3 regions of the Oceanobacillus sp. FSL K6-3682 genome follow, and region 3 is predicted to be linked to each of the others. Evidence: predicted binding sites of a transcription regulator. Region 3 holds the regulator's gene; each other region holds the start of a gene.

The links. Region 3 encodes NrdR, which represses ribonucleotide reductase genes. Its sites were predicted from a motif close to AACACNATATATNGTGTT; they were not measured.
Region 1: MHH51_RS16895 (anaerobic ribonucleoside triphosphate reductase) is a predicted target of NrdR. The motif match lies at 4,949-4,966, and genes of this name have one in related genera.
Region 2: MHH51_RS13595 (vitamin B12-dependent ribonucleotide reductase) is a predicted target of NrdR. The motif match lies at 2,723-2,740, and genes of this name have one in related genera.

The regions. Positions count from the first base shown of each region.
Region 1 covers NZ_CP150263.1:3,403,616-3,410,824, forward strand. Annotated here, with positions in the region: gene MHH51_RS16885 (cation-translocating P-type ATPase) at 1-2,106, opposite strand, end outside; gene nrdG (anaerobic ribonucleoside-triphosphate reductase activating protein) at 2,531-2,998, opposite strand; gene MHH51_RS16895 (anaerobic ribonucleoside triphosphate reductase) at 2,998-4,875, opposite strand; gene MHH51_RS16900 (TraB/GumN family protein) at 5,179-6,156, opposite strand; gene sufB (Fe-S cluster assembly protein SufB) at 6,479-7,209, opposite strand, start outside.
Region 2 covers NZ_CP150263.1:2,718,845-2,726,053, forward strand. Annotated here, with positions in the region: gene MHH51_RS13590 (ABC transporter permease) at 1-48, shown strand, start outside; gene MHH51_RS13595 (vitamin B12-dependent ribonucleotide reductase) at 96-2,660, opposite strand; gene MHH51_RS13600 (rhodanese-like domain-containing protein) at 2,993-3,367, shown strand; gene gcvPB (aminomethyl-transferring glycine dehydrogenase subunit GcvPB) at 3,461-4,930, opposite strand; gene gcvPA (aminomethyl-transferring glycine dehydrogenase subunit GcvPA) at 4,923-6,272, opposite strand; gene gcvT (glycine cleavage system aminomethyltransferase GcvT) at 6,308-7,209, opposite strand, start outside.
Region 3 covers NZ_CP150263.1:2,153,918-2,161,126, reverse strand. Annotated here, with positions in the region: T-box leader at 1-180, opposite strand, end outside; gene ytxC (sporulation protein YtxC) at 239-1,072, opposite strand; gene dnaI (primosomal protein DnaI) at 1,441-2,370, opposite strand; gene MHH51_RS10755 (DnaD domain protein) at 2,387-3,706, opposite strand; gene MHH51_RS10750 (hypothetical protein) at 3,703-3,876, opposite strand; gene nrdR (transcriptional regulator NrdR) at 3,866-4,339, opposite strand; gene MHH51_RS10740 (cytosolic protein) at 4,360-4,743, opposite strand; gene MHH51_RS10735 (MCP four helix bundle domain-containing protein) at 5,171-5,659, shown strand; gene MHH51_RS10730 (HAMP domain-containing methyl-accepting chemotaxis protein) at 5,665-6,858, shown strand; gene MHH51_RS10725 (glyceraldehyde-3-phosphate dehydrogenase) at 6,911-7,209, opposite strand, start outside.

The DNA of each region.
Region 1 (7,209 bases), 1.2 Mb from region 3:
ATTAAAGATAACAGCATACAGAATAGCAATGATTGCGCCTAAGTTTCCTGCAAATAAATAGCCGATTGCTTTTTTTATATTATCAAATACGGTCCTTCCAACCTGAACAGCATTAACAATAGAAACAAAATTATCATCGGTCAGAATCATTGCAGAGGAATCTTTGGATACATCTGTACCGCTTCCCATGGCAATGCCGATATCTGCCTGTTTTAAAGCAGGAGCATCATTCACTCCATCACCTGTCATTGCCGTTACCGCACCTCTTTGCTGCCAGGCGCGTACAATTCTTATTTTATTTTCAGGTGATACCCGGGCATAAACAGAAATTTGCTCAAGCTTGGCCTCTAATTCCTTATCTGACATCTTATCGAGCTCTCTTCCTGTAATGGCAATATCATTATCTCCCATCAGACCGATATCTCTGCCGATTGCCTGTGCTGTCGTTTTATGGTCTCCTGTAATCATGATTGTCCGGATTCCTGCTGATTTGGCTTCTTCAACAGATCCATATACAGCCTCTCTTGGCGGATCCATCATTGCCGTTAAACCGACTAATACAAAATCCTTCTCATCTTCATAAGTAATCTCCGTCTGATCTTCTGACAAACGTTTATAACCATAAGCAAGTACACGCAATGCCTGATTGGAGAAGTCTTCATTTGCTCCCTCAAAGCGCTCAAGCAAATCATCTGTCAACGGCTGTTCTTCTTCATCCAACAGCACATAACCGGCTCTATGGAACATGACATCCGGCCCGCCCTTAACAAATAACAGTCTTTCCCCATCAATATGATGTACGGTGGACATCAGCTTACGGTCTGAATCAAACGGGAGCTCTGCTTCTCTTGGATATTTTTTTCGTAATTCCTGATAGCTGTGAGCATGTTTATCCGCAAATTGAATTAACGCAACTTCTGTCGGATCTCCAATCTCCTGTTCATCCTGATTAATATAGGAATCATTACAAAGTGCTGCAATATAGACAAGTAATTTCTCAGATTCCCCCCAATCATTGGGGTTTTCAGGTAAACGCTCATTTTTATGAAACGGTAAAAAATCATCCGTGACTGTCATTTTATTTTGTGTTAATGTGCCTGTTTTGTCCGTACAGATAATACGTGTCGAACCAAGTGTCTCCACAGCCGGAAGCTTACGAATAATTGCATGCTGTTTTGCCATTTTATTCGTACCAACGGATAAAACAATGGTAACAATAGATTGTAGTGCCTCGGGAATAGCTGCAACAGCAATTGCAACGGAGAACATCAAGGCATTTAATAATGCCGTTGCTGTATTAGCATCGCTGTCACCGAACCAGATGCGTGCTGCCTGAACAGCAAAAATGGCAATACATAAAATAAGGATACCGACACCAAGCTTCTTGCTGAAACTGTTTAATTTCTGCTGCAATGGTGTTTCCTTTTGCTCTGCTGTGGAAAGCATATCGGCGATTTTACCAACCTCTGTTTTACTTCCTGTTCCGGTAACAACAAAAGTACCCCGTCCATAAACAACTAAGGAGCTGCTGTACACCATATTCAGGCGGTCTCCTAAAGCAGCTTCTTCTCCAATCACTTCGGTATGCTTTTCTACAGCCTCCGATTCGCCGGTAAGCATTCCCTCATTTACCCGTAAAGAACCGATCTCTATCACACGTCCATCAGCAGGAACATAATCTCCTGCCTCCAGGTAGACGATATCTCCGGGAACAAGCTCCTTTGCAGCAATCGTTTTTTCTGTACCATCCCGCATAATTTTGGCTTCCGGTGCGGACATATCCCGCAATGCTTCCAGTGAGCTTTCTGCTTTTCTAGTCTGTACTACGCTGATCACAGAATTGATTAACAGTACAAGAAAAATAATAAGAGACTCTACCCATTCTCCAATTAGAATTTGCACTACGGCAGCCGCTAACAGAACAATAACCATTGGATCTTTAAAGGTCTCCAGGAAAAGCTTCCATGTCGGAACTTTTTCTTTATCCTCTATTTCATTATATCCATATTTTTCAAGCCTTGCTTTTGCTTCTTTATTTGATAAACCCTTCTGCGAAGAATTGACTGATTCGAGAACGTCTGCTGTCTTTTTCTGATATGCTTCCATCTCCATAGCTCCCTGCCTATTCGTTTTTTAGTTATCTGATGCTGTTATTACTAATTCTACATGCATCATCAAATCTCATCCCTATTTTTAACGTATTTTAGCAAATTAAACTATTTTTCTCTATTTTGAGCTATTACCTTTTTTTATTAGATTGAAACCTGTTCACTGCAGGTAAGATGGATTCTTTACAATATCTTCACATTCTTTTGGACTCTCAAAATAAATCAACTTACTTACTCTACTGCTATGAAAGTAATTATATACTTATTTTTTCTTTAAAGCTTGTAAAATTACGCAAAAGGAAACATCGCAACTTGAGAAACCCTATGTAGGTTTTCATTGTATCCAGTTGGGCTTATCATTTTCAGCCAATTAAAAACTGATCTGGACGTTATTTATCTCAGATCAGTTTTTTCTTGCTATATCACTCTAATATATTCTTCATTTCAATAATCCGCTGATTCCGACTCCCGCGAAACGATAGAGTTAAATCCCGTTCAGCTAAAATAAATGGACCATCCACCAGTACATCTACATATTTGAGAAGCTCCAGCTGATGCGAATTTTTATTTTCAAGCAGTTGTTCTATTGTCCAGCCCGTATATGCCCATATGTTTTTACCATGTGCTTTCAATTGTCTGGCAACATTTGCCGCAGCTTCCGCCTGGTAAAATGGATCTCCGCCGCTTAATGTAATATCTGTTAAAGGGTTCAAAGCTTCCTCAACAATCTGCTGTACACTTATTTCATTGCCATTTCGCAAATTCCATGACCTTGGATTATGACATCCTTTGCAGTAATGAGGGCAGCCGGCAAAGAATATAACCGTACGCAGTCCTTCCCCATCGACAACAGAATCATGATAGATAGACAATACTCTCGCCGTTTCCATTAGACATGCCTCACTCTGTCATGCTCTTCAGATGCCTTAGCAGTATTCCATTTATCCATTGTTCCTACCAGATAGCCGGTAATACGCCGAATCCGGTCAAATTGCCTTTCATCGGTTATCCCGCAAGCTGGACATTCATTATCAATCATTCCTGTATAGCCGCAGCTTTTGCAGCGATCGACTGGATGATTGATACTGCCATACCCGATTCCGCTCTCAGCCATCGTTTTTACAAGTGTATCGATTGCTTTTACATTTTTGCTGATATCTCCATCCACTTCGATATAAGTGATATGGCCGGCATTTGTATATGGGTGATATACTGCTTCCCGTTTTATTTTCTCCACAGCACGGATTGGGTAGTATACAGGAATATGGAAAGAGTTCGTATAATAATCTCTGTCTGTAACTCCTTCTATCCTTCCAAAATCCTTTTGATCCTGTTTCGTAAAACGGCCGCTTAAGCCTTCTGCAGGTGTTGCAATCAGCGAATAATTCAAATCATAACATTCCGAAGCCACATCACATTTCTTCCGTAAGAAGGAAACAATCTCTTCCCCCAGCTCCTGTGCCTGCTCTGATTCTCCATGATGCTTACCTATCAATACTTTTAAACACTCTGCCAGACCAATAAAACCAACGCTCAAGCTTCCCTGCTTCAGCACTTTTTCTAATCTATCTCCAGAGTTAAGCTCATCACTGCCTGTCCAGACGCCTTCTCCATGCAAGAAAGTGAAATTATTCACAAGTTTATTCGTCTGAAATAAATAACGTTCATATAATTGACGAATAACGATTTCTGCATAATCCTCTAATTTCTGCATAAATGCTTCCATGGTTGAAGTTGTAAGAGCTATTTTTACTAGATTAATACTGGTGAACGAAATATTTCCACGTCCTACACTGTTTTCCTCTCCATGCCTATTTGCCATAATACGTGTACGGCAGCCCATATAAGCTACTTCTGAATCAGGATTCCCTTCTTCATAATAAGCTAAGTTAAACGGTGCATCAATAAAGCTGAAATTTGGAAAAAGCCGTTTTGCCGTTGTTTCGAGAGCTAACTGATACAAGTCATGATTTGGATCGCCTTTGTAAAAATTAACCCCTTTTTTCATTTTAAAAATTTGAATTGGAAAAATAGGGGTCTCTCCTTTTCCTAATCCTGATTGTGTAGCTAAAAGCAGATTTTTTATAATCAGCCTCCCCTCCCTGCCTGTATCTGTCCCGTAATTAATAGACGTGAATGGAACCTGACCGCCGCTTCTGGAATGGAGGCTGTTCAAATTATGTATGAATGCTTCACACGCCTGATAACATTCCTGCTCTGTTTCATTCCAAGCTAATTTCTCCAGTTCCTTTTGATCAAGGGGAAGCTGATATTGCTGTAATTTATGAAGCCGTTTTTCATAGGATTTCTTCACATAGGGAGCCAAATCATAATCAAATGCTTGAAAACTCTGACCACCATGCTGCTGATTTTGGTTGCTTTGAAAAACAATTGCCGCTAATGCCATCGCACTCATAATGCTTTGCGGGGATCGCATATGTCCATGCCCTGTGTTAAATCCTTTTTTCAATAATTTTCCCAAAGGGATTTGACAGCAGGTCGCTGTTCCTGTAGGCATGTAATCTAAATCATGAATATGAATATAGTTATCCTCCATTGCCTGCCTTGCTTCCGGACGCAGCATATTTTGTTTTGCATAAAATTTAGCGCTCTCACTGGCAAATTTGTTCATTTGTCCGCACGGTGATTTTCCGTCAACATTTGCATTCTCCTGGATTAAATCCTGATTAGAGCTGGATACAATATCCTTAAAATCCTGCATTAAATCTATATTTGTGCTTGCAGGGGCTTCTTTTATTTCTACCATTTTCTATGCCTCCCTATTCTTCTCCATCCATTCATTTCTTCATGTTTTCAATGTATTTCTATTTAACTTACCCAAAACTATATATAGTATAACAAGATAAAAACGTTACTATATATAGTTAAATCTTAAATGAAGATGCAAGGGAGTTCAAATGTACATTTTATGACTTTTTAAAATATCTCTATAATTTTTTGCTTTATCATTTCCGCTTCAGTTAAAAACGTTCTATAATTTCGTTTTATTATAGAAAAACCTCGTAAGTCTGCGAATACTTACGAGATTTTTGAATATTTTAGATCTGATTTAATAAACATGCTCTACTTCATAGCCTTTGTCTTCAAGCTCCGTTATAATACTTGGATCAACGGTGAAATGAGCCGTCCCCACAAAGACAAAATAAACCTGACCGCTGTCTTCCTGTAAAATTTCATCCAAGCTGTTTGCCATATCAATATTCCGTTTATCATTCAACTCTTCCATATATTCATCATTAATGCCTGCTTCTTCATAACCATCGGACATCGTTTCCATTGCTTCGATATTTCCCTCAAGCCATGCATCAGCCAGCCCTTCCATCTCTTCAGCAGCCTCATCATAACCCTCAACAGCTAGTTCCAATGTCTGTATTTGGGTTTCCATGGAATAACCGCTAAGCACCTCAAATTGTTCTTCCGCACTTTCTAAAGAAACAATTTCTTTCCCTTCCTCTGTTGCTTTTTCAAGAAAATATAGATCGACAGCAGATTGTGAGTCGACGTCACTCGTCATGGTCACAAGTTCAAGCAGCATCATCTCCACGAACCATGGCTGAAAATCGTTCATTGTTTCTAAATCCAATCCATTCTCTTCAAAAATAGATGCAAGCTCCTCATATGTTTCTTCCGGCAGTTCTTCTTCCAGTGTACTGTCATCTACATATGTAGCATATTCTAATATTTCTTGCTGTGAAGGCGTTTCTTCCAGTAAATTAAATTCAGGCAGAACAATATCTGCACTATCAAACGCTTCTTCAATAGCCGGATCTAATGGATAGAAATCATCGTTTCCTAAGTGAATCGTTCCCTGCAAATACATTTCTGTATCACCAGATTCCACCTTCCATAAGAAACCGCCTTTTCCTTCGCCGTTCTCTTCTTCATTATCGGTTTCGCCCGCTGTCTCTTCTTCTGTTGCAGCTTCATCTGCTGTATCTTCAGTTTCTGCTGCATCTTCATCTCCACCGCATGCGGTCAACACACCTGCAAATAAAAATATGAATAGTGCTAATAAAATTTTTTTCATTCCTAGATTCCTCCTGTTATTTTCCTGACTCTATCATAAGGTCTTTTAATTAGCCTATCATTATTTATGCTGCAAATGGAAGAAAAAAGAGGTTGAATACTGCATTATTTGGTATGAATGAAGCTTATATGTATTTCAAACAACTAATAAATGATAATAATAGATAATTAAAATACTGAATACTATGTTATTTTTTATATTTTGCAAAATAGATTATGTGTCTAAAATGTATAAATATCATTTTATTTTATTTGTTTGGTAATAAAAAATGACTGCCGCATAGAACCTGGCAGTCATTTTTTATTTTAGCTTTTACAATTTTTTATCCGATTGATCCTTCCATTTCAAAGCTGATCAATCTGTTCATCTCAACAGCATATTCCATTGGAAGTTCTTTTGTAAATGGTTCAATGAAGCCCATAACAATCATTTCTGTCGCTTCTTCCTCTGATAAACCGCGGCTCATCAGATAGAAAAGCTGTTCCTCAGATACTTTGGAAACTTTTGCTTCGTGCTCTAAAGAAATATTGTCGTTAAGAATTTCATTGTATGGAATGGTATCGGAAGTCGACTCATTATCCATAATAAGTGTATCACACTCAATATTAGCACGGGCTCCGTCCGCTTTACGTCCAAAGTGTACTAAACCGCGGTAAGATACTTTACCGCCCTGTTTAGAGATGGATTTAGAAACAATTGTTGAAGACGTATTTGGCGCCAGGTGATGCATTTTTGCACCAGCATCCTGCAACTGTCCTTTTCCTGCTAAAGCGATAGAAAGCGTATTTCCGCGTGCACCTTCTCCTTTTAGAAGGATAGCTGGATATTTCATCGTCAGCTTGGAACCAATGTTTCCATCAATCCATTCCATCGTTGCATTCGCATCACAAACTGCACGTTTTGTAACAAGGTTATACACATTGTTTGCCCAGTTTTGGATTGTCGTATAACGGCAGTAGCCGTCTTTCTTAACAATAATTTCTACAACAGCACTGTGAAGAGAGTTTGTTGTGTAAACTGGTGCTGTACAGCCTTCTACATAGTGTACAGATG
Region 2 (7,209 bases), 560 kb from region 3:
TACTGTGAACGCATGGCTATGAAAAAAGGATTGCTTGGTCAATATTAGCACAAAAAAAGGAGAGCAGTTCAATCAGAACCGCTCTCCTTCTCACTTTACAATCCACATTTCAATTGTGCACCGCAGCTGGTACAAGTATTACAGCCGCCAATGTCTTCCACGCTTCCCTCCCGGCAGACCGGGCATGTATCGCCTACTTCTGAACCGATAGTTACATTTGTTTTATCTAATTCCTGAATCGTGTCCATAAGAACAATTTTCTTATCTTTTTCTTCATCCGGGAATAATTCTGTTTGTTCTCCAACCTGATTATCTTCCGCTTTCAGGGTCAGCACCTGTGAATCTCTGCTTCCGTCAACATAGACTGTACCGCCTTTAGCGCCGCCATTATAAAGACGTCGATAAACACTCTCTACCTGATCAACGGTATACCCCTTCGGCGCATTTACCGTTTTGGATATAGAGCTGTCCACCCAGCGCTGTATCACACATTGTGCATCAGCATGTGCTTCAGGGCTTAAATCCATTGCAGTTACAAACCAATCCGGCAAAGGCTTGTCCGCTGCTTCCGGATGCGCTTGTAAATATTCCTCTACAATATCTGCTTTTACTTCAATAAACTTCCCTAATCTGCCGCTTCTAAAGTAAGAGAACGAGAAGTATGGCTCCAGCCCTGTACTTACTCCGACCATTGTACCTGTACTTCCGGTTGGAGCTACAGTCAGCAAGTGCGAGTTTCGGATACCATGTTCCAGAATGCCCTCCTGAATATCCTCTGGCATTTTTTGCATATAACCCGTTTGGATAAAACGTTCACGTAAAGCTTTTGTTTCTTCCTCCGTTTCTCCGACTAAGAAGGGGAAGCTTCCTTTTTCTTTTGCCAGCTCAATAGAAGTCCGGTATGCTGTTGTTGCAATGATTTCAAATACCTGGCCGGCAAGCTTATTTCCTTCTTCCGAACCGTAAGCTGTCTCACAGTAAATTAATAAATCATGCAGTCCCATAACCCCTAAACCGACACGTCTTTCCCCTAATGCTTGTTTTTTATTTTCGGCCAGAAAATATGGTGTTGCATCAATAACATTGTCCTGCATTCGAACCCCAGTCTCAACTGTATCCTTTAATTTTTCTACATTTACCGTTTTTGTTCTCTTATCTGCCATTTCTGCTAAATTGACAGCAGCTAAATTACAGACAGAAAACGGTGCCAGCGGCTGCTCACCACAAGGGTTGGTTGCGACGACCTGTTGACCGTACGCTTTTGCATTTGTCATATCATTGGCATTATCAATAAAGAAAATGCCCGGCTCTGCTGAGTACGTTGCACAAATATTGATTAGGTTCCACAGCTCTTTTGCTTTCACTTTTCGATACACACGAACGCCATAGCCCATTTCTTCCCATTTACGGACATCTCCAACCTCGTGCCACTGTTCGTTATAAGCTTTCATTTCTTCTGTTGTATAATTCTCTACATCCGGAAATCGCAGTTCATAATAATCGTCCTCTTCAACAGCTTCCATAAATTCTTTGGTAATGCAAACAGAAATATTAGCACCTGTCAGGAAATCTGGATTGTGAACCGAATAAGTTCCTCCATCACGCAGCTGGTCATTGGCCTTTTTCATTGCTGCATCCGTAAATCCTCCTTGACCAGGTATTGCTTTATAATTGACAATCCCTTGATATAAATCAAATTCGGTTTCAGTCAGCGGCGTAAATTTTAATTTTTCTTTTGCCAGCTGCTTAATTTGTTCGTCGTCCGTATTTTCTATTAAATAACGTAATATACGCGGATTTTGCATCTTAGAAATAATAAATTCAATAATATCCGGGTGAGAATCAACAAGCATAATCATTTGCGCACCTCGTCTGGAGCCGCCTTGTTCCACCAGATTTGTCAATTTAGCAATATCATCCAGCCAGGAAACACTGCCGGATGATTTTCCGTTAACGCCTCTAGCCAATGTGTTACGCGGTCTTAACGTGGAGCCATTTGTACCGACACCGCCGCCGCGTGACATTATCTCCATCACCTGCTTACGATGATCCGAAATTCCTTCGCGGGAATCTTTTACAAAAGGCATAACGTAGCAATTAAAATATGTTACATCTGTTTCAGCTCCTGCGCCATAAAGCACGCGCCCTGCAGGAATAAAGTTCATGGAAGCTAATTGCTTGTAAAATGCTTCAAAGGATGCAGCCTTTCTTTCTTCCGTTTCTTCAACCTCTGAAAGCCCAGTTGCATTTCTTTTGGCAATTTGTTCATAATAAATTTCCAAAGGCTTCTCGATAACATCAAGAGAACGCGTAATAATACCGCTTTCCCGCTCTTCTTCCTTATCTAATACACCAATATAATCTGATTCGACAGCCACTTTCGCCTTGTTTTCTTTCCAATTAATATCTATAATAAACCCTAGGCCCCGTGCCGGGAATTTAGGATCTGCTTTTACAGTCAGAACGACAAAATCGCCGTTTTTTAACGTTTTTTTCTCCGTATCTTTAAAAGCATATCGATCCAGCATTACCAGCCTGGACACACCTTGATGTGTAATATGCATTTCCTCTGTAATTGAGTGTACTGCTTCGAATTTTTTTATATCTTCATTAAGCGCATCTATATTAATCTGTCTTAATGATCCCAATTGGATAGTCAATGTTATCGCTCCTTGTCATCTTACGGTTAATTAATTATTAGTTTATCATATCCACTGCCCAAAATACAATATATAGTATCCGTTTCATGATTTTGACACAATATATAGTTAATTATCAGAATAGCAAGTACTTTCCATTAAAAGATCGGCTATTTTTTTATTCCCTTAAAATGGATGGGGAAACCTCTCCTTTATTAAAAATAACATCTGAAATTTGAAAGAAGACTATTTTTTTATAATAAATAGGGGTTTCACAAATAAAAACTTTGAAAAATAAAATCCCTGCCCATATAATGAATATGTAGAATATAAAGATAGACGGGGGAAACAAAATGACATTTTTACTTATTGCTTTAGTTGTTCTGCTTGCGGTTTCTATTTTTCGCTTTTATAGACAACGCACTTATCTAAATGGATTGACAGAAGAACAATTTCGAGAAGGATATCGTAAAGCACAGTTAATTGATGTTCGGGAACCGCAGGAATTTGAAAGAGGTCATATCCTTGGGGCGCGTAATATTCCGGTAACACAGATGAAGCAAAGACTTGTTGAAATGCGAAAGGACAAGCCTGTGTACCTGTATTGTCAAAATAGCAGTCGTTCCGCAAGAGCTGCGCAGCTGTTGCACAAAAAAGGATTTAAGGATATTTATCAGCTGAAAGGCGGATTTAAAAAATGGACTGGTAAGATTAAAACAAAAAAATAATCTTTTCTGGTTATCGCCATTGAAATGCATATTTAACGTTAAAAGCTGATTCAGAGCAAAAATTACTCTGAATCAGCTTTTATTATCTGTTATTTATGATATTTCCCCTTCTTCATATCGAAGTATCGGCTTACGAGCAGCTGTAGCTTCATCCATCCGTTTTACAATTGTATTGTGCGGAGCTTCCTGAACAATTTCCGGATTTTCTTCTACTTCCTTTGCAATATGAATCATGGTATTAATAAAGGAATCCAATGTTTCTTTAGACTCTGTTTCAGTCGGTTCGATCATCATTCCCTCTTCCACATTTAGCGGGAAATAAATTGTCGGCGGATGAAAATCAAAATCTAACAGTCTTTTTGCCATATCTAATGTCCGGACACCCAGTTTTTTCTGAATACTCCCTGATAGTACAAATTCATGCTTACAATGCTGCGGATACGGCATTTGAAATGCTTTTTCCAGTTTGCGCATCATATAATTCGCATTTAACACAGCATATTCACTGACTTTTTTCAGGCCTTCTGCACCCATCGTCCGAATATACGTATACGCACGTAAATTAATACCGAAATTCCCATAGAACGGTTTGACACGGCCAATGGATTTTGGTATGTCATAATCCAAGCTGAAAGTACCGTTGTCTTTAATAATCAATGGTTTTGGCAGATAAGCGGCAAGCTCCTCACTGACCCCAACAGGTCCTGAACCCGGTCCTCCGCCGCCATGTGGTCCTGTAAATGTTTTATGAAGGTTTAAATGAACCGCATCAAATCCCATATCTCCAGGTCTTACATAGCCCATAATCGCATTTAAATTAGCTCCATCGTAATAGAGCTTCCCGCCAGCTTTGTGAACAATTGACGCCATTTCTAAGATTTCTTTTTCAAATAAACCTAATGTATTAGGATTGGTAAGCATCAAGGCTGCCGTATCTTCCCCAACGACACGCCGTAAATCCTCGAGATCTACGAGACCCTCTTCATTCGATTTAACCGTCACAGCTTCAAATCCAGCTACTGCTGCAGATGCCGGATTTGTTCCATGTGCTGAGTCCGGCACAATTACTTTTGTCCGGTGATGGTCTCCATTTGCTTCATGAAATGCCCGGATCATCATTAATGCTGTCCATTCTCCCTGTGCGCCGGCAGCTGACTGCAGAGAGACCTCATGCATGCCTGTAATTTCTTTTAAAGATTCCTGTAAATCGTAAAGCATTTCTAAAGCACCCTGTACTGTCCCCGGGTCCTGATATGGATGAATATGACTGAACCCTTCTAGACGAGCAATATCTTCATTGATTTTCGGGTTATACTTCATCGTACACGATCCAAGCGGATAAAATCCGGAATCCACACCATAATTGCGGGATGCAAGTCCAGTATAATGACGGATAATATCTAATTCACTTACTTCTGGAAGCTTTGGCGGCTCTTTACGAATATAAACATCTCCTAACTCCGCTTCCAGGTCAAAGGATTCAATTTCTAACTCCGGCAAGCTGTAGCTTGTTCTACCTTCTTTACTGCGTTCAAATAATAATGGAAAATTTTTATCAGACATGCATATCCCCCAATTCTTTCACAAGTTGATCAATTTCTTGTTTTGTACGAATTTCTGTCACAGCCACGAGCATCTGACCTTGATATGCCGGGTCAATCTTCCCTAAGTCGAAGCCGCCAAGAATACCTTTTTCAAGCAAAGCAGCATTCACTTTTGTAATATCCTGGTCCAGCTGAATAACAAATTCATTGAAGAAAGAACCTTCATAAACAACTGGTATACCGTTTTTTATAAATTTCTTTTTCGCATAACGGGCCTTCTGCATATTCATTTCAGCCATTTTCCGTATACCGTGCTTACCGATAGAACTCATTGCAACAGAACTCGCTAAAGCATTCAGTGCTTGATTGGAGCATATATTTGATGTCGCTTTATCACGGCGGATATGCTGCTCACGTGCCTGCAGTGTCAACACATAGCCTCTTACATCATTTTCATCATTTGTCTGGCCTACTAAACGCCCGGGAACTTTTCGCATTAATTTCTTTGTTGTTGCAAAGTAGCCGCAATGCGGTCCGCCGAATTGCGCTGGAATTCCAAACACTTGCGTATCACCGGTTACAATATCTGCTCCAAATTCTCCAGGAGGAGTCAGGTACCCTAAAGCAAGCGGGTTACTGGAAACAATAAGCATTGTTTTCTTTTGGTTTTCTAACAGCTTTTGAATAGCATCCATCGGCTCAATCTGTCCAAAAAAGTTGGGATATTGAACAACAACACCTGCTATCTCATCATCAAGCTTTTCCTCTAAATGAATGAGATCTGTTTTTCCGTTATTTAATTTTATCGGGATAATTTCAATTTCCTGTCCTTTGGCATATGTTTGAATAACCTGCTGATATTCAGGATGTACAGCATCTGAAACCAATACTTTCTTTCTCTTCGTCTGGGCTGCACTTAAATTAACTGCCTCTGCTAAAGCTGTTCCCCCGTCATACATAGAGGAATTCGCAACTGGTAAGCCTGTCAGCTCAGATATCATTGTCTGAAATTCAAAGATAGCCTGCAATTCTCCTTGAGAGATTTCTGGCTGATAAGGCGTATATGCTGTGTAGAATTCAGATTTAGAAATCACATGATCGACTATGGACGGAATATAATGATCGTATACACCGGCTCCAAGAAATGATACAACTTCCTTGGTACATATATTTTTATTTGCCAATGCTGTCAGTTCTTTCGTTAATGCATATTCATTAATGGGCTGCTTTAAATCCAGTTCTTTTTGTAAACGGACACCTGCTGGAATATCAGCAAACAGCTCATCTGTATCCTCTATCCCTATTGCCTTCATCATTTCTTGTTTATCTTCACTTGTCATCGGTAAGTAACGGAACTCCATCTTTTCTCCCCCTTATTTATTACGCTGGTAAACGATTATCTACGGTAAAATGGTGTTTTGACCACCTTTGCTTTTAAACGGCGCTTCCTCACCTGAACCTCCAGCCCCGTCCCAATTTCCGCAAATTCAGTTTTGATCAATGCTAAGCCGAGATTTTTATTTAAGGTCGGTGATTGTGTACCTGATGTAACAAAACCAATTTCTGTATCGTCCTGATATACAGAATAGCCATGTCGCGGAATACCTTTATCAACCATTTCGATTCCCATAAGCTTTCTCTCCAAACCCGCCTCTGCTTGTTTTTTCAGAGCTTCTTTACCAGTGAAATCAGCCTCTTTGTTCAGCTTAACAGCAAATCCTAATCCCGCTTCCAACGGCGAAATATCAGCTGACAGCTCCTGACCATATAAAGCAAGGCCTGCTTCAAATCGCAACGTGTCCCGTGCCCCTAATCCGATGGGTTCGATTCCTTCCTCTTTTCCTTTTTCAAGGAGGAGTTTCCACAGATCTTTTCCATTTCGTGAATCAAGATATATTTCAAAGCCATCCTCGCCTGTATAGCCCGTTCTGGAGATTAAAGCTTCTCCAGCTATCCCTTCAATAGCAACACCTTTTTTAAATCGGAAAAAGGATATGTCGCTCAGCGGTTCTTTTACAACCTTCTGTAAAACTTGCTCTGCTTTTGGTCCCTGCAAAGCTAATTGTGCATAATTTTCCGAAATATTATCCAAAGTAACATCAGGGTTAGAATTATTTTGTTTCAGTAACCACTCAAAATCTTTCTCTGTATTGGCGGCATTCACAACAAGCAGGTATTCATTTTCATCAAGCATATAAACAATTAAATCATCTACCGTCCCACCATCCTCATAGCACATAATCGTATATTGCGCTTTATTTGGGACAAGCTTTGTAATATCGTTTGACAGCGCAGCCT
Region 3 (7,209 bases):
TTTATCCCCAGCTTCATTGATCTTTAACGCAGATAAAACGTTACTGCCTACTACAAATTATTTCAGCAGCAATGCTCCAAGGGGGTAATTATTTCTTTACGAAAGGAAGCTTGCAGCCAAAGGACTTCCCTCTCTGAATACGTAAGCTGAAAATAATCATGTCCTCATCTCAGCAGTTTCATTTTCAAACTCTATACGTATTATATTCCTTCCAGGATTGAAAAGCAAGTCCAATTGTTTAATCTAAACGAGAAAGAATCGATACCCCTTTCCTTTCAAATTCTACCCTTTCCTGAAAAATATTTGTTATTGTCATTATTTTCGGATCTGCTGGATTATCTCCATATACTTTTATTCTGGCCGGTGACATTGCAATAAGCGGACTTAAATTAAATTCATTTTCATGTAAACCTAATGCATATAAGGGGGCTTGATACATCCAAAAACGCAGCATATCTTTAGAAATTACTTCCCCTTTTTCATTGTAAAAAATAAAATTTTCTCCCTGCTCTATATGAATTAAATCAACACAAGGATCTTTTTTCTCAATATAATGACGTAACATATCAATAAATGTCTGATGATCCTCTTCCCTCTTAAATTCTTCAATAGCCTTCCCGACACATTCTTGAATAAAGTCTAAAAAATGAGCCAGCCGAAAATGCAATATCGCACTAAAATGAATACTCGTATGTTCCTTTAAATGCAAAAAAAAGATATACTGCAAAAGCTTTGTTGTATCTACCTGCTCACGTAAAAACTGATTATCAGAATCTGAGTCAAATAAAATCCACATAGAAAAATCATAAATACGATTAATTTCATCAGGATCTGAAAAGTAATAATTATTTGTGATTTTTCGAATGATGATATCAGAAAGATGCTCTTCTATAAAAACATTTGCCATCGCAGAGCTTATCACGTTAATTAAATCTATCCCTGCTAAATCACCTTCCAGACATAATTTATTACCCCATCTGGTATTTGCTTGTTGATGTACTCTGATCTTTTTTCTATATGGATTTAACTGATTACGAAAAGCCGCTACTTCCTTATCTGATTCAAAATACACTTCCAACAATACATATCACCCTCATCCACTTACAAACTGTTACATTATATGGACAAGTTCAGATAAAAATGCTCAAACTAGTCAGACTAGCAGATTTGCTTGATGTAGTATAAGAGGGTGTTCAAAAAGTGATATATAAGTTAATTCTTGCTCGTAATATTTGCTAAAACTAGATTCGATCCATTCGTATGAATCTCACGAATGGATCAAGAGCATATACTAGCACTTAGGGACTTTTGAACAGCCTCTATAAAAAAATCTGCAAAAAGATACTTGTTATGCCTATTTAAAAAAACATTTAAAAAGTTTCACCTGATGATAAACATATGAATAGAAAAGAGGATTTCCATCAGCGGAAATCCTCTTTTCTATTCGTCTCTTCTGTTTTCACCAGACATTTTCACCACTGTACTTACCTGCTTAATACGCTCAATAATCCGCCCGGCTTTGACTTCTTCCACACCATTTCTTGTACTTGCAAGTTCCTTCTCCAGTTGATTTAAATCAAAGTTGGAAGAGAAAAAAACAGGTAAGCCTTCCATCATACGATATTGCAGGACAGAGCCTAATACTTCATCCCGGAACCAGGCTGATTGTAATTCCGCCCCAATATCATCCAGCATTAAAACATCTGCTTTCTTAAAGAAATCTATCTTTTCATTAAAAGAATCATCTTTAAAAGAACCCTTTATTTCCCGGACAAACTCCGGCATATAAATAAGTGTAGTTGAGTAATTTCTCTTTTTCAGTTCATTCGCTATAGCACCTAATAGATATGTTTTACCAATTCCAAACGAGCCATGAAGATATAAACCTTTTTTAGGCAAGCTTGTTTTAGCTTCCTCTAAAAAATTGATAATTTCACCAATTGCTGAAATCCTCGACTTATCCTGAATAACTTCTGACATTTTCGCTTCCAAAATCTCTTTTGGCATATAAAGACTTTGAAATAACCTCTGCTGCGCCTGCTGTTCTTCAGCCTGAATACGTGAATGACATTTTTCATAACTGAGTCTAATTTCATTCTTATCCATACTTAATATCGGAGAGTACCCTTGAACCATGTTTTGACATTCTCCAAAAGAAGCACAGCGATCACATTGCTTGGATTGTGTCTTATATTCATATAGCCGCATTAAGTTCTTTTCAATATCGTGGTCAGTCAGTTCATGGTGTTCATGTAAAAATGATTGAATAGAGGGATCACTCAGAATTTCTTTTTTTATTCTAGTATAATTGGATTTGAAATTCTCATTCGTATCCATCCATGCTTTTAATTCTGATTGTATAGGCTTCATCAAGCATCCCTCCTTTTCAGCTTTCATTTAAATATTTTTGCAGCTTAGCTTCAATTTCCTGCTGCTCTTTTTCGCTTAAGCCTGTATTCACCGGCTGTTTCTTCTTCCGGTTGTTAAACCAATCCGGAACAACCTCTTTCTTATAGCTATTATTGTAATTATAATTATTATTTTTTCTTGGTTTATTTTTAGCAGACTTATATTTTTCCTGTTCTTGTTTAGCAAAGCTCATTGCTTCTTTGGCAGACTTCAGTCCAACTCTGGACCAGTGGCCGGCAATAGTTTCCATATAAGCTTTGGACAGCTTCATATTTGATTGCAGCAGGACATAATGAATTAAAACATTCATGACAGGAGCTGGCAATCCCTGCCTGGTCATAACCTCGCGGACAACCTTGATATCCTGCTCAGATGCATGATTCCCATCTGATAGATCTTCTAATAATTGCTTTGGAGAAATTGTCTCCAGCTCTTGAATAAGCTGTTCTTCCTTTGTTTCAGGCTTCTTCATTATAGCCTCTGTATTCGCCGTTATCTTTTCTTTTAAACGGATAGACTGCCCGTTGTTACGGGAAATAAACATGTCGTGGCATGCTGATTTAAACTCTTCCTGATTCAATTTATTATCTTCATCAAGAGCCCACAGCAGTGCTTTCTCTATATCAACACTTTCTATGTCATACAATACCTTCATTTGATGAATAAGCTTTTTATTCGCAGAATTTAGGATTCTTTCAGCTGGAATAAACCGCTGCTTGAGCGTTTGTTCTATCCAGGAAAAATCCATTGAATCCTTTTCAGTGCACTGCCTCTTTGTTTTTACATTCTCAGCAACAGGCAAAGATGGTGTTATTGTATCAAACACTTCATTAAAATCAGCTGTTACCTCTTCGCCATATAGATGACTATCCTTTACATAACGCGAATAAAGCTCATTATATTTTAGTTCTCCTATATGATGCAGCAGCAGCTGAGACAGCATTGCTTCCCTGAAAAATTGATTCGGAGAGTATGGGCACTGCACATTATACGTATAATAATCTCTGCCGTCCTCTGTTCTTTTATAAGTTTTTAATAACCCGATGGCTTCCAGCTTTATACGTGCACGGTAGATATCATCCAGTGTCAAATTTAAATATGTCATTAATGTATGGTGTGTCTGCACCTTTTGCACATGACCCACCTCATAAAACAAAGTATAGTATAAAGAAATTGCCTGGATACCGATTAACGGCTGATACAGATGTGTCAAAGAAGCATTAAAATCAAGTGGAGGCTGTTTGTCCATAACAACATTATATCCATCAATAGGAAGGATTTTTCCAATTACATTCATGATAACCCATCCTTTTTTGAAAAGTAAAAATGTATAAGAGTCTGCAATGTCTCTCGTGCGGCGAGTAACCGCAGTCCCAAATTTTGTCCGGCAGGGCCCTCAATCAAAAATGTTTTCGACTGGACGAGTAATCGCAGTCCCGGCCACATAATTTCATTTTTATTCTTCATGTGCTTGTTTATCCGTTTTAATAATTTCTTTCAGCTCGTCTAAGAAAACGGAGATATCCTTAAATTGACGATATACAGATGCGAATCTGACATAAGAGACCTCATCAACTTCTGCAAGTCTCTCCATCACCATCTCACCTACTGTATGACTGGAAACCTCAGAATTTCCTGTGTTTCGCAAACTTTTTTCTACTTCCAATGCAATGTTTTCTATCGTATCTATAGCTACAGGCCGCTTCTCACATGCTCTGATAATGCCTCTTGTCAGCTTTTCTCTCGAGAATTCCTGACGCATGCCATCTTTTTTCACAACAATGAGTGGTACTTCTTCAATCCGTTCAAAAGTGGTAAAACGAAATCCGCACTTCTCGCATTCCCGGCGTCTACGTATTGCTGCTCCCTCTTCTATCGGTCGAGAATCCAGTACTTTAGTATTTTTGTTATTACAGTTGGAACAACGCATTTCGTTCACTCCTTCTCAAATTACATTTCTATCTCCGGCAGCTGTTCATTTACATGCTGATATACTCTTCTTATTATTTTATTGCTATGGCCAAAATCAATATGGACAGGTGTTTCTGTCGTTACAGAAAAATCGAGTGCTGTATAGTATGGCCGAACCATAACAACTGTAGCGATAACTAAAACTTTTTTACCGCGTTTGCTGGTTGCTCCAATCTCTCCATGCTGATCGGAGCGTGCATGAATTGAAAAATCCGGACTCGAATTAAAATAATCCTCTACAGTTTGAATAACTGTATTCTTACTCGCTTTATAATACCTGGTTTTTAAAGACTTATCTATATGATTATCACTGGTTTCTGAATGATTATTAAAAAAACGTTTAATTTTATAACCCATCGACATATACATACACATCCTATATTTTCACTAGTAAGAGAGTGTTCAAAAAGTCCGGTGAAAAATAACCCTTCAGTATTCGTAAGCCTATGAAATCAGCTGTCAGGTTCTATTTATCTGCTTTATAAAGCGCACACTTCTTGAACATATGAATATAATAATTACGTGTGTACTATTTTAACATGATTTAAACATTTAAACTACTTTCCTAAAACGAAGAAGCATTCAGGTTAAACATAAAGCAAAATTTATTGAAATCATCCAAAAACAAGTAAAATTTTTCGGAGCTTCAATAAGATCATTTTTCGGTAATTGGTTGTAGTATTATTTTCACAAAACAATAGCAAAGACCTACTACATATTAATGATAAACGACCGATATACTAAATAAGAAAGTAATTATATCATTTTTAAAGAAGAAGGAGTATGTTTAATGAGTGTAGGAAAGAAGTTAAATTTATCTTTTATTGTGTTAATTGTTTTATTAGCTGTTTCTGTAGGCAGCAGTATGATGAATTTGAAAAATATTAAAAGCGAAGTAGAAGAAGCAATGGATTACCGCCTGGAACAGCTTTTCTTAATTGAAAACATCCGCTACGATGTCGCCATGCAGGCGCTCCATATCCGTTCGTTGATTTTAGAACCGGAGGAAGACATGCATAGAGAAAATCTTCTGACTGTTGCCGGGGAGCTGGATGAAAATTTAAACGAACTGGAAGGGTATTTAGCTTCAGAAGAAATGAGAATGTATTGGGAACAGGCCAGCATCCCAAATGATGAATTCAACGAAGTAATGCCTGATATAATAGCTGCTGTTCAAAATGACAATATAGAACAGGCAACAGAAATTGTCAATACAACTGTTCAAGATGTCAATGAAGGAATGTTTGAAGCGGCACAAGCAATGAAAACTATCAAGTAGGACAAATGGATAATATCGAAAGAGAAATAGATTCTGCGATTGGTATCGCACAGGTTGTTTCAATCATTGTTTTAGGGGCAAGTATACTAATTGGAATTGGTTTAATGTTCTATGTTCGCCGTTCTATAACAGCTCCATTATTAAGTGTCATGGATATTGCAAAGAAAATTGGCGATGGTGATTTATCTGCTGAAGATATTGCTGTTAAATCGAAAGATGAACTAGGTCAATTGGCTGTTATTTTCAATGCTTCTAAAAATAATACACGTGACTTAATTGTTCGTATCCAACAAAATGCGGAACAGTTAGGTGCATCATCTGAAGAGCTCTCTGCAAGTGCTGAAGAAGCATCTGCTACAACAGAAGAAGTGACAAAGCAGGCTGCCGATACAGCTGAAACCTCTCAAACAGCAGCAGATGCAGCGAATGAAAGCTCCATTGCGATGGGAGAAACTGCACAAGGTGTACAGCAGATTGCAGAAGCCGCACAATCGCTTCATTCTTCTTCCAGTGAAACAAGTGAATCTGCTCAAAACGGGACGAAGATTATCGGTGATGCTCAGCAGCAGATGAACAATATTAATGAGTCGGCATCTTCAGTAAATGAACTTGTGATAAAATTGGCAAAACAAACAGAAGAAATTGAAAATATTACCAATGTTATTACTGATATCACAGATCAAACAAATTTGTTAGCATTAAACGCAGCAATTGAAGCAGCTCGTGCAGGGGAGCAGGGAAAAGGATTTTCAGTAGTGGCAGATGAAGTACGTAAACTGGCAGAGGAGTCAAAAAAATCAGCTGGTTCTATCAGCATGTTAACTAAAGAAATTAAAAATGACACAGAAAATGTTGAAAAAGCTATGCAAAGTGCCCTGCCTGCTGTTCATAAAGGAGTAGAGGTTATTACTGAAGCTGGCTCATCGTTTGAAGCTATTGTAGAAGCTATTCGAGGTATGACAAATGAAATTCAGGAAATCTCAGCGACCTCACAGGAGCTTTCAGCAAGTGCAGAACAAGTGGCAGCATCGGTTACAGAGATTTCAACAGGCTCTCAAGTCATGTCCGGAAATATTGATAAGATTGCAGCGTCGATGGAGGAGCAGACTGCAACAATGAATGAAGTAGCTCATGTCGCTACATCCTTAAGCGAAACTGCTCAAGAACTTCAGGATGAAGCAGGTAAATTTAAAGTTTAATAACAGAAAAAGAAATCCGCATGAAGTTTTTCACGCGGATTTCTTCCTGTTCTTATGATGTTAAACGTACCTTCTGTTCTAATTTATAGCCTACATAGCTGGTTAAGTCAACAACTCGTTTTGAGTAACCCCATTCGTTATCATACCAGGCAATAATTTTTAATTTATTATTATCCATTACTATCGTTGACAGGCCATCAATTGTTGCAGAATAAGTACTTGTTGTATAGTCAACAGAAACTAAAGGTTCATCAGAATATTGAATGACTCCATGCATATTTCCTTCTGCAGCCTGTTTAAATATTGCGTTAACCTCTTCTGCAGTGACATCTTCTTCAATATCAATCACTA